Regions from separate parts of the Streptomyces sp. NRRL B-24572 genome, predicted to be linked through region 2. Evidence: riboswitches for the same ligand, from Rfam matches in the RefSeq annotation. Region 2 holds a riboswitch; the other holds the start of a gene.

The links. Region 2 has a riboswitch for cyclic di-AMP ahead of CCN56_RS18715 (M23 family metallopeptidase). Riboswitches for the same ligand answer to the same signal wherever they lie in the genome.
Region 1: linked by a shared signal. The riboswitch ahead of CCN56_RS04230 (LysM peptidoglycan-binding domain-containing protein) and the one ahead of CCN56_RS18715 (M23 family metallopeptidase) in region 2 are both predicted to bind cyclic di-AMP.

Annotation. Positions count from the first base shown of each region.
Region 1 is NZ_MWIG01000064.1:46-6,368, reverse strand. It holds gene CCN56_RS04245 (DeoR/GlpR family DNA-binding transcription regulator) at 1-692, shown strand, start outside; gene CCN56_RS04240 (phosphocholine-specific phospholipase C) at 859-2,883, shown strand; gene CCN56_RS04235 (hypothetical protein) at 2,944-3,546, opposite strand; cyclic di-AMP (ydaO/yuaA leader) riboswitch at 3,902-4,086, shown strand; gene CCN56_RS04230 (LysM peptidoglycan-binding domain-containing protein) at 4,091-4,981, shown strand; gene CCN56_RS04225 (phosphoribosyltransferase family protein) at 4,965-6,269, opposite strand.
Region 2 is NZ_MWIG01000295.1:7,952-14,274, forward strand. It holds gene CCN56_RS18700 (DNA topoisomerase (ATP-hydrolyzing) subunit A) at 1-548, opposite strand, end outside; gene CCN56_RS18705 (pitrilysin family protein) at 730-2,082, shown strand; gene CCN56_RS18710 (M16 family metallopeptidase) at 2,109-3,476, shown strand; cyclic di-AMP (ydaO/yuaA leader) riboswitch at 3,676-3,841, shown strand; gene CCN56_RS18715 (M23 family metallopeptidase) at 3,854-4,627, shown strand; gene CCN56_RS18720 (GntR family transcriptional regulator) at 4,823-5,506, shown strand; gene CCN56_RS18725 (HPr family phosphocarrier protein) at 5,640-5,921, opposite strand; partial or broken gene CCN56_RS18730 (GNAT family N-acetyltransferase) at 6,128-6,323, shown strand, end outside.

The sequences.
Region 1 (6,323 bases), on a different contig from region 2:
ACCTCGACGAGCTCGCCGAGCAGCAGCTCCTCGTGCGGACGCGGGGCGGGGCGGTCGTGCACGGCGTCTCGTACGAGCTTCCGCTGCGCTACAAGTCGACGCGGCACGCGCCGGAGAAGCGGCGGATCGCGGAGGCGGTGGCGGATCTGGTCGCGCCCGGCGAGGTCGTCGGGCTCAACGGGGGCACGACGACGACGGAGGTCGCGCGGGCGCTCGCGCTGCGGTTCGCGAGCGGCCGCGCCGAGGCTCCGGGGGCCGCGGCGCCGGCCGGGCCCGCACTGACGGTGGTCACCAACGCCCTCAACATCGCGGGCGAGCTGGCGGTGCGCCCGCAGATCAAGATCGTCACCACGGGCGGCGTCGCCCGGCCCCAGACGTACGAGTTGGTGGGCCCGCTGACGGTCGGGGTGCTCAAGGAGGTCGTGCTCGACGTGGTGGTGCTCGGGGTCGACGGGGTCGACCCGGAGCTCGGCGTGATGGCGCACCAGGAGGACGAGGCGAGCATCAGCCGGCTCTTCGCAGAACGGGCGAGCCGGGTCGTCGTGGTGACCGACTCCTCGAAGATGGGGCGCAGGGCGTTCGCACGGATCTGCGGTCTGGACCGGATCGACCTGCTCGTGACGGACACCGGCATCGCCCCGGAGACGGTCGCGCAGCTCGGCGAGGCCGGAGTGAAGGTCCTCGCCGTCTGAGCCGTGTGACGCATTGGTCTGAAGATGGACCAATTGAGAGCCTCTTGCTCCATGGACTCTGCGCGTTCATCCAGTAATTACCGCACGGCTGTATACCTTTAAGCCCCTCTCCCTCATCATGTCTCCGACGTGCCGCCGGGGCACGCCGTGACAGGAGAGGCGGGGCATGCTTCCCATCAGCCGCAGGGGATTCGTCGGGATCGGCGCGGGGCTCATGGCGGGGGCCGCGCTGCCTCCGGTCCAGGCGTCCGCCGCCACGAGCACCGCGACCGGCACCATCACGGACGTGAAGCACGTGGTGATCCTCATGCAGGAGAACCGCAGCTTCGACCACTACTTCGGGACCCTGAAGGGCGTGCGGGGCTTCGGCGACCGCGCCGCGGGCAATCTGCCCGGCGGCTGGGGCATGTTCAACCAGCCCAACTGGGGCGGCCGCCAGTACCCCTGGAAGCTCAGCGACACCCCGCCCGCCGGCGGCGTCGACGGCGAGACCCTCGCGCAGTGCAACGGCGACCTGCCGCACAGCTGGACCTCGCAGCACGCCGCCTGGAACAAGGGACGCCTCGACAACTGGGTCACGGGCGTGGGCAACATCCGGACGCTCGGCCACCTCGACCGCGGGGACATCCCCTTCCACTACGCGCTCGCCGACAACTACACGATCTGCGACGCGTACTTCTGCTCGACGCTGAGCGCCACGGGCCCCAACCGCACGTTTCTGTGGAGCGGGAAGATCGACGGCACCAGCAAGGACGGGGGCGACGAGTCGGGCCTCACCTGGGAGTCGTACGCCGAGGCGCTCCAGCGCGCCGGGGTGAGCTGGAAGGTCTACCAGAACGCCCAGGACAACTACGGCGACAACGGTCTCGCGTACTTCAAGAAGTTCACCGACGCGAAGCCCGGGGACCCCCTGTACGACCGGGGCATGGGTTCGGTCCCGAAGGTGACCGGCTCGACGCCGGACGACATCGCGGCGGCGATCCGCGCCGACGTCGTCGCGGGCACCCTGCCGCAGGTGTCGTGGGTGGTCGCGAGCGAGGCCTTCTCCGAGCACCCGTACGCCCCTCCGGGGGACGGCGCCCACTTCGTCGACCTCGTCTACCGCGCGCTGGCCGCGAACGCCGAGGTGTTCGACTCCACGGTGCTGTTCCTCAACTACGACGAGAACGACGGCTTCTTCGACCACGTGCCGCCGCCGGTCGCCCCTCCGGGCACCGCGGGCGAGTACCTCGACGGCGTGCCGATCGGCCTGGGCTTCCGCGTCCCGATGATTGTCATGTCCCCGTGGACCCGGGGCGGCTGGGTGAGCTCCGAGGTCTTCGACCACACCTCGGTGCTGCGCTTCATGGAGACCTGGACGGCGGCCCTCGGCACCCCGGCGACCTGTCCCAACATCAGCGCCTGGCGGCGGAAGGTGACGGGCGATCTGACCGGGGTCTTCGACTTCGCCAACCCGGTGTACGGGGTTCCCTCCGGCCTCCCCTCCACGGCGAAGGTCATCGGGCAGGCCACCTGCGGCCCGCTGCCGAACCCGGCCCCCCAGAACAACGCGCTGCCCGCGCAGGAGCCCGGCACCCGCCCGGCGCGCGCCCTGCCCTACCAGGTGAACGGCAACCTCGACCGCTTCGAGTTCGGCGCCGCGGGCAAGATCCTGGCCTGGTTCTCGATGACCAACCAGGGCGCGGAGGCCAAGCGGTCGGCGCACTTCTCGATCCACCCGCACCAGTACCGGGACACGGCCGCCTGGCAGTACACCGTCGACCCCGGCACCACGGCCACGGACTACTTCAACATCGGCCTCGGCTCGGGGTCCGGGAAGTACGACATCTCGATGATGGGGCCCAACCGCTTCCTGCGCCGGTTCATCGGGGACGCCTCCAAGGCGGGCAAGGCCGTCGAGGTGGCGGCCCGGTTCGCGCCCGACGCGGGGACGGGCAAGACGGCCGTCTGGTTCAAGATGACCAACACCTCGGCCGGTCCGGTCACCTTCACGATCCGCTCGAACGCCTACCGCTCGGACGGCCCGTGGACGTACACGGTGCCGGCGAACTCCAGCCGCGAGGACTTCTTCAACGCGGTGGCCTACAACGACGGCTGGTACGACTTCACGATCCTGGCCGACATCGACGGGACCTGGTCGCGCCGGTACACCGGCCACATCGAGACCGGAGCCCCGAGCGTCAGCGGCTGATCACCTCCCCGCGTGCCGGGCGGCGACCGGAAGGCCGCCGCCCGGCACGCGGGCACGGTGTCAGCGGCCGGCGTGCGCGGCGCGGCGGACCGTGGCGTCGAGGAGGGCCACCGCGTCGGCGGCCGTACGACCGGGCGCCCGGTTCCACGGCCCGATCAGCCCCTGCCACCCGCGCGACCGGAGCTCGGTCATGATCCAGGCGGCCGCCTCGTTCATGGTGTCCGCACCGCCGTAGCCGAGCCGGTGGGCGGCGAGGAGGGCACCGCAGACGCAGCGGGCCCCGCGTGCGTCACGCAGCTTGTACGGGGCGTTCTGCCAGCCCCACTCCGTCAGCACCAGGCGCGCGTAGCCGAGGTGGACCGAGGGACGCAGTTCGGCCTGCCCGATGCGGCGCCAGGCGTGCAGCCGGTCCGGCAGTACGGCTCCGAGCCGGCCGGGGAGCCGGCGCTCGGCGGGGAGCTCCGGCGGCAGGGCGGCGAGGGCGTCGGCCACGAGCCGGTCGACCGGCACGCTGAGCAGTTCCCGCCAGCCCTCCTCCGCCGGCGGCGACTCCTCGGGTGCGGTCCAGTCCGTGACGATCCGCTGCCAGGTGGCGCTCTCGAAGAGGGCGGCCGCCTCGCGGTCGAGGGTGTCGGGGCTGAGCAGGGAGGGGGAGGGAGGCATGGAGTGACTCCTGGGTCGACTCCCTCCATCTTTCAGGATGAATGTCGGTTTTGCGACTTTTGACCCCAACCGGGAGCGTCGCCTCGCTCGAACACCTCATCACAGGTATTTCCGCCCCATTTACCCACCTCGGAATTACCTCCCATATTTGGACATTCCACTCCGGGTGATGCGACTCACTCGCCTCATCCCGCCACTCGGCGCCCCCTCCCCCCGCCCCGTACCGGGCAAGGGATTTCAACACTTCCCGGATGACATCGATCTTGAATTACCCGAATTCCGTGATCCATTCCCCCATATCCGGGGTCCACCCACCTTGTTATCCATCGCATTACTGGCCTACGGTCACCTCCATTCGAGCGGAACGCCCAATCCTGCCGCCGCTCGGTAAACCTCCCTTTTCACCCGACGGCAGGAGCGGGGGACCCACGAATACGCCGGCCCGGAATCCGGAACGGCTCGGGGTGCAGCCGCGTGCGCGCGGCCGGACATCTCCCGTCCGAACCCGACAGCTCACCCCGCAGGCGCCGGAGAGGAAACCGTCATGCCTGCTCAGGGTAAGCACCGCCGCCCCCGCCGCGGCCACGTCTCCCGCGGCCTCGCCCTGGTCGGCACGGGTGGCGCCGCACTGACCCTGCCGCTGATCGCCCCGACCGTCGCCGGCGCCGCGCCCGTGTCCGGCGCCCCGGAGATCGCGGCTCAGTCCCTCGCCGCTCCCGCCGCGCCGGTCGCGGCCAAGGCACCCGCCGCCCCGGCCGCCGCCCGCACGTACACCGTCGTCAGCGGTGACTCGCTTTCCCTGATCGCCCACAAGAAGGGAATTCAGGGAGGCTGGAAGAGCCTTTACCGCGCCAACAAGAGCGTCGTGGGTGACGACCCGTCACTCATTCACCCCGGTCTCGAACTGACGATTCGTCGGGATTCCGCGAAGGCCGTCCCCACGCAGGCGAAGACGGAGAAGTCCGCCACGGCCGAGCGGGCGAGCCGCTCCGAGCGCCGGTCGGCCACCCCCGCCGTCGCCACCGGCACGGGCGCCTCCGCCGCCGCGGCCGCTCCGGCCGTCGCCGCCGTCCCCGCCTCCGTCAAGGCGGCCCCGGTCGCCGCCACGAACTACGCCGACAACCTCGACGGCTGGATCCGGGAGTCGCTGGCCATCATGGGCCAGCACGGCATCCCCGGCTCCTACGACGGGATCCTCCGCAACGTCATGCGCGAGTCCTCCGGAAACCCCCAGGCCATCAACCTCTGGGACTCCAACGCCGCCGCCGGCACCCCCTCGAAGGGCCTGCTCCAGGTCATCGAGCCGACCTTCCTCGCCTACCACGTGCCCGGCACGTCCATGGACCTGTTCGACCCGGTCGCCAACATCACCGCCGCCTGCAACTACGCGGCCGACCGCTACGGCTCCATCGACAACGTCAACTCGGCGTACTGACGCCCTGACGCCGGAAGTGCTCGGCGAACCAGGAGGTGGCGAGGTCCGCCACCTCCTCCAGGGCGCCCGGCTCCTCGAAGAGGTGACCGGCGCCGCCCACGACGGAAAGCCGGTTCTCGCAGCGCAGCAGGGCCAGGGCCCGCCGGTTGAGGTCCAGGACCAGCGCGTCCGCGCCGCCCACCACCAGGAGCGTCGGGGCGCGCACCTGGGCCAGGCGCTCGGCCGCGAGGTCCGGCCGGCCACCGCGCGAGACGACGGCGCTCACCGGGGATTCGGGGTCGCCCGCCGCCCACAGCGCGGCGGCCGCGCCCGTGCTCGCGCCGAAGTACCCGAGCGGGAGCCCTGCGCTCTCGGACCGCCCTGCCAGCCACTCCGTGGCCCCGGCGAGCCGCCCGGCGAGCAGCGGGGTGTCGAAGACATGGGCCCGGTCCGTCGCCTCCGCCTCGGTCAGCAGGTCGAAGAGCAGCGTCCCGAGGCCCGCCCGGTTGAGCACCGCGGCGACCGCCCGGTTCCGGGGGCTGTGCCGGCTGCTGCCGCTGCCGTGGGCGAAGAGGACGATGCCTCCCGCGCCCTCGGGCACCGCGAGTCGCCCACCGAGGGTGACGTCGGTGACCGGGATCCGTACATCCGTGTCCTGCACGACAGGGGCGCGCCCGGCCCTGTTCCGGTCCAGGCAGGCGATGACCTCGGCGTCCGGGGTCTGCGAGAAGTCCCGGTAGAACTGCCCGATCGCGAAGAACAGCTCCGGCGCGTGCACGCTGACGGTCTCGTCGGCCTCGCCGCCGAGGCGGGCCGTCCAGCCCCGTGGTGCCACCGGGACCGCGAGGATGATCCGGGCGGCGCCCCGGGCCCGCACCACCCGGCAGGCCGCCAGTGCCGTGGCCCCCGTGGCCAGCCCGTCGTCGACCACGACGACCGTCCGCCCGTCGAGGGGCACCGAAGGGCGGCTGCCCCGGTAGCGGACGGCCCGCTGCTCCAGCTCGGCGTGCTCGCGCTCCTCCACCGCGGCGAGGTCACGCTCGCTCACGCGGGTCTCGGCGATCACCCGCTCGTTGAGCACCCGCACGCCGCCCTCCCCGAGCGCCCCCATCGCGAGCTCCGGCTGGTGGGGCACCCCCAGCTTCCGCACGAGGCAGATGTCGAGCGGTGCATCGAGGGCGTCGGCGACCTCCGCGGCGACCGGCACGCCACCCCGTGGAAGCCCGAGGATCACGACGTCATGGCCCTTGAGGTGGTCGAGCCGGGCGGCGAGCTGCCGCCCCGCGTCACTGCGATCGCTGAAGAACATGGTCCGCCGCCCTTCCGTCCGCGCGGCTCGGGCGCGGGGAGGAACGGTGTGTCC
Region 2 (6,323 bases):
GCGCCGTTGACCAGCAGGTTCGGGTAGGCGGCGGGGAGCGCGACCGGCTCCTGCTCCTGGCCGTCGTAGTTCGGCGCGAAGTCGACCGTGTCCTCGTCGATGGACTCGGTCATGAGCAGCGCGGCCGGGGCCATCCGCGACTCGGTGTACCGCATGGCGGCCGGCGGGTCGTCGTTGCCCAGGGAGCCGAAGTTGCCGTGGCCGTCGACGAGCGGGAGGCGCATGGAGAAGGGCTGTGCCATGCGGACCATCGCGTCGTAGATCGACGCGTCGCCGTGCGGGTGGAGCTTGCCCATCACCTCGCCGACGACCCGGGCGCACTTGACGAAGCCGCGGTCGGGGCGGAGCCCCATCTCGCCCATCTGGTAGACGATGCGGCGCTGGACGGGCTTCATGCCGTCGCGGGCGTCGGGGAGGGCGCGCGAGTAGATCACCGAGTACGCGTACTCGAGGAAGGAGCCCTGCATCTCGTCGACCACGTCGATGTCGAGGATCCTCTCCTCGTACGCGTCGTCCGGCGGCGGTGTCTTCGTGCTGCGGCGGGCCATCGCGGCTGCGGCTCCTTCACCAACAAGGTTGATCTGACGCGGACCATTGTGGACCGTGCCACCGACAACGCCGACCGCGACCCGGAAGAGGGACATCACGAAGGGTCGGGAACTTCGCCAGGTGTCGGCGCGCTTGCATACAGTGGCAGGACTTTTTCACATCGCGATCGAAGGGACGTACATGCCCATGGGTCACACGGCCACGGCCGAGGCCGGCTCCGGCGGCCTGACAGCGACCGAGCACCGGTTGGCGAACGGCCTGCGCGTGGTGCTCTCGGAGGACCACCTGACCCCGGTCGCCGCGGTCTGCCTCTGGTACGACGTCGGCTCGCGTCACGAGGTCAAGGGCCGCACGGGCCTGGCCCACCTCTTCGAGCACCTGATGTTCCAGGGCTCGAAGCAGGTGCACGGGAACGGCCACTTCGAGCTGGTGCAGGGGGCCGGCGGCTCGCTCAACGGCACGACGAGCTTCGAGCGCACCAACTACTTCGAGACCATGCCCGCGCACCAGCTGGAGCTCGCGCTCTGGCTGGAGGCCGACCGCATGGGCTCGCTGCTCGCCGCCCTGGACGACGAGTCCATGGAGAACCAGCGGGACGTCGTCAAGAACGAGCGCCGCCAGCGCTACGACAACGTGCCGTACGGCACGGCCTTCGAGAAGCTGACCGCCCTCGCCTACCCGGAGGGCCACCCGTACCACCACACGCCGATCGGCTCCATGGCCGACCTGGACGCGGCCACCCTGGAGGACGCGCGGAACTTCTTCCGCACGTACTACGCCCCGAACAACGCCGTGCTGTCCGTCGTCGGCGACATCGACCCGGTGCAGACGCTCGCCTGGGTCGAGAAGTACTTCGGCTCCATCCCCGCCCACGACGGCAAGCCCGAGCCGCGCCCCGGCGACCTGCCCGAGGTCATCGGCGAGCAGCTGCGCGAGGTCGTCGAGGAGGAGGTCCCGGCCCGTGCGCTGATGGCCGCCTACCGGCTGCCGCACGACGGCACGCGTGCGGCGGACGCCGCCGACCTGGCCCTGACGGTGCTGGGCGGTGGGGAGTCCTCCCGCCTGCACAACCGCCTGGTCCGCCGCGACCGTACGGCCGTCGCCGCCGGCTTCGGCCTGCTGCGGCTCGCCGGCGCGCCCTCGCTGGGCTGGCTGGACGTCAAGACCTCCGGCGGCGTCGAGGTCCCGCAGATCGAGGCGGCCGTCGACGAGGAGCTCGCCCGGTTCGCCGCCGAGGGCCCCACGCCCGAGGAGATGGAGCGCGCGCAGGCCCAGCTGGAGCGCGAGTGGCTGGACCGGCTCGGCACGGTCGCGGGCCGCGCGGACGAACTGTGCCGGTTCGCCGTGCTGTTCGGCGACCCGCAGCTCGCCCTGACCGCCGTCGACCGCGTCCTGGACATCACCGCCGAGGAGGTGCGGGAGGTCGCCGCGGCCAAGCTGCGCCCCGACAACCGCGCGGTGCTCGTCTACGAGCCCCTGGCGACCGAGCAGAACGCCGACGGCGATGACCACGAAGAGGGAGCGGACCAGTGACCGACGCCGCCGCGTCTTTGACGAGCATGGACTTCCACCCGCAGCCCCGGCCGGGCACCGCGAAGCCGTGGGCCTTCCCGGCCCCGGACCGGGGAAAGCTGGACAACGGTCTGACCGTGCTCACCAGCCACCGCCCCGGCCAGCAGGTCGTCGCCGTGGAGATCTTCCTGCCGGCCCCGCTGGACGCCGAGCCCGCCGGTCTCGACGGCGTCGCCACCATCATGGCCCGCGCGCTCTCCGAGGGCACCGACCAGCACAGCGCCGAGGAGTTCGCGGCCGAGCTGGAGCGCTGCGGCGCCACGCTCGACGCGCACGCCGACCACCCGGGCGTACGGGTCTCCCTCGAGGTCCCGGTCTCCCGGCTGCCCAAGGCGCTCGGCCTGCTCTCCGAGGCCCTGATCGCCCCGGCGTTCGACGAGTCCGAGATCGAGCGCCTGGTGCGCAACCGTCTCGACGAGATCCCGCACGAGACGGCCAACCCGGCCCGCCGCGCCGCCAAGCAGCTCTCCAAGGAGCTGTTCCCGGCCGAGTCCCGGATGTCCCGGCCGCGCCAGGGCACCGAGGAGACCGTCGCCGCGATCGACGCCGCCGCCGTCCGCGCCTTCTACGAGGCGTACGTCCGGCCCGGCACGGCCACCGCCGTGGTCGTCGGCGACCTGACCGGCGTCGACCTCGACAAGGTGCTCGCCGAGACGCTGGGCGCCTGGACCGGCGAGCCGGCCGAGCCGCTCCCGATGCCGCCGATCACCGCCGACGACACCGGACGGGTCGTCATCGTGGACCGTCCCGGCGCCGTGCAGACGCAGCTGCTCATCGGCCGGATCGGTCCCGACCGGCACGACCGCGTCTGGCCGGCCCAGGTCCTCGGCACGTACTGCCTCGGCGGCACCCTGACCTCGCGCCTGGACCGGGTCCTGCGCGAGGAGAAGGGCTACACGTACGGCGTGCGGGCCTTCGGCCAGGTGCTCCGCTCGGACGCCGAGGGGAACGGCGCCGCGATGCTCGCCATCAGCGGATCCGTCGACACCCCCAACACGGGCCCGGCCCTCGAGGACCTGTGGAAGGTGCTGCGCACCCTCGCCGCCGAGGGCCTTGACGACGCCGAGCGCGAGACGGCCGTGCAGAACCTGGTGGGCGTGGCGCCCCTCAAGTACGAGACGGCCGCCTCCGTCGCCGGGACGCTCGCCGACCAGGTGGAGCAGCACCTCCCGGACGACTTCCAGGCCCAGTTGTACGCGCGCCTGGCCGAGACCGGCACGGTCGAGGCGACGGCCGCCGTGGTCAGCGCCTTCCCGGTGGACCGGCTCGTCACCGTGCTCGTCGGCGACGCGGCGCAGATCGCGGAGCCGGTGCGTGCGCTCGGCATCGGTGAAGTGACCGTCGTGACGGGCTGATTCCGGCCCCGAGGCGACAACAGGAGGGCCCCGACGGCCTAGTTCGTCGGGGTCCTCCTCTTTGTCCGTATTGCGATCAAGGTGATCGTTTGCCCTGTGGCATGTCTTACAAAAGGCGTGTCTGGTTGGTGATTGAAAGACGATCCGCATAGCGTCGGTGCGGCTGTTCGTCAGTTGCACGTGCCGCAGCCGCGGCATCGGACAGTCATCGCCGAGTCCCCGTCAGGCGCGAGCCTGGGGAGCCGGGGACCCACACGCAGTCCCTGGGGTGAATCGGGCGCCTTCGTCTCGTACGGAGGGGCTCGTAGGAGACCTTCCTGCTCCGAACCCGTCAGCTAACCCGGTAGGCGAGAAGGAAGGAAAGGATCAGCCTCTACATGGCGTTCACCCGTGCCACCGGGAAGCATCGTGGTCCGAGCCGGATGGCGCGCCGCAGCGTGGGCATCGCCGGCGTCGCGACGCTCGCCACCACCGGCGTCATCGGAACCCTCGCCTCCCCGGCGCTCGCCGCCGACACGGACAACCGCTCCGCCGAGGACACCGGCCTCACCCAGGTCATCGCCGAGGAATCCCTCGTCGACGGGATCAACGCCCAGGCCGCCGCCCAGGAGCAGGAGGCCGTCGAGGCCATCGCCAAGGCGAAGGCCGCGGCCGAGGCGAAGCGCAAGGCCGAGGCCCGCGCCAAGGAGATCCGGGTGGAGCGCGAGCGCGCCGCCCGCGAGGCCGAGCGCCGCCGCCTGGCCTCCTTCCAGCTCCCCGTCGCCGGCTCGTACGTCTCCACCGGCTACAAGACCGGCGGCTCGCTCTGGTCCTCCGGCAGCCACTCCGGCATCGACTTCCACGCCGCCTACGGCACCCGGGTCGTCTCCGTCGGCTCCGGCACCGTCGTCGAGGCCGGCTGGGGCGGCGCGTACGGCAACAACATCGTCATCCGGATGAACGACGGCACGTACACCCAGTACGGCCACCTCTCCTCCATAGGGGTCTACGTCGGCCAGACCGTCGAGCCGGGCCAGCAGATAGGCATCTCGGGCTCGACCGGCAACTCCACCGGCCCCCACCTCCACTTCGAGGCGCGCACCAGCCCCGAGTACGGCTCGGACATCGACCCGATCGCGTACCTCCGCGCCCGCGGCGTCAACGTCGTCTGACCCCGTCGGGTCCGGCCCCGGACCGCGTCGCAAAAGCCCCGGCTCGTACTGAGCCGGGGCTTTTCGCTGGCCAAAAGATATCCATGGATTCTGCCGGAGCATCGGAAATTCTGGCCTGCTGCAATAGAGTCGAAGATCAGGCGCAGAACAGGCGCCGACGGAATTGACTCGCGCGGACCAAGGCGGAGGTCGGACATGCGCATTCCTGCGCACTCGGTATGCACGGCGATCCGGGACGACATCGTCTCCGGCGTGTACGAGCGGGGCAGCCGGCTGACCGAGGAACAACTCGCCCGCCGGTACGGGGTCTCCCGCGTCCCGGTCCGCGAGGCGCTGCGCACCCTGGAGTCCGAGGGCTTCGTGGTCACCCGCCGCCACGCGGGCGCCCATGTCGCCGAGCCGACCGAGCAGGAGGCGGCCGACCTGCTCGACATGCGGGCGCTGCTCGAACCGCTGGGGGCCGCGCGGGCCGCGCAGCGGCGCACCGAGGCGCACCTCAAAGTGCTGCGCGGCCTGGTCAGGCTGGGACAGGAGCGGGCCAGGCGCGGTCAGGGCGAGGACCTGAGCTCGCTCGGCGGCTGGTTCCACGAGACGCTCGCGCAGGCCTCCGGGAGCCCGGCCCTGACGGCGCTGCTCACCCAGCTGCGGCACAAGATCGCCTGGACGTACGTGGTGGAGCAGCCCGCCCAGCCGGTGGAGGCCTGGGCCGAGCACGGCGCGATCGTGGACGCCGTGGCGCGCGGCGACGCCGAGCGGGCGAGGTCGCTGACCGCGCTGCACGCGGAACGCTCGCTGCCGCTGCACCGGCTCAAAAGGCCGGAGCGAGGCCGTGTGAGGGTTTCGCAACATGCCGTCAACACGACGGGCGCCCGGAATTAACACGCCCACCGTATACAAAGAACAGGCATTCAGCCGCGTTTTTCGTGCTGCCCGGAAATGGGTCCGGTCATGCAAATGGCCGTGGCCGCCGGAATTCCGGCGGCCACGGCCATTTGCATGAAGGGGCCGGGGGTCAGACGGTCTCGGGGAGCTCGTCCAGGCCCTCGGCGACCAGCTTCGCCAGGCGGTCGAGCGCGGCCTCGGCGCCGTCGGCCTCCGAAGCGAGGACGATCTCCTCGCCGCCCTGCGCGCCCAGGCCGAGCACCGCGAGCATGGAAGCGGCGTTCACGGGGGTGCCGTCGGACTTGGCGATCGTCACCGGCACGCCGGAAGCCGTGGCGGCACGGACGAAGATGGACGCGGGGCGGGCGTGCAGGCCCTCGGCCCAGCCGACGTTGACGCGGCGCTCAGCCATGGTGTTGCCCTTCGACTCTCAAGCGGGTTGTCTAGACCAGTCTCTCACGGGTTGCGCGGTGCTCGCGCCGACCTCCGGCCGGGAAAGGACCACCCTTCGACCCGGGCCGGACCGTCCGTCGGCCCTCCCAGCTTGCAACACCTCGCATCCCGCACGGTCACCCCGCGACCGGTGCCGCAGTCGTGTCGCGGTCGTAGGCTGACCCCATGCAGAGCGCGTCGGAGCAGTCGGAAGCGGCGGAACCGCCGGCATCACCGGCGCGGCCGGCAGCGCCGGAGCACGCCTACCCCGACCACTGGGAGGCGGACGTGGTGCTCCGCGACGGCGGCACCGCGCGCATCAGACCCATCACCGCCGACGACGCCGACCGGCTCGTCAGCTTCTACGAGCAGGTCTCGGACG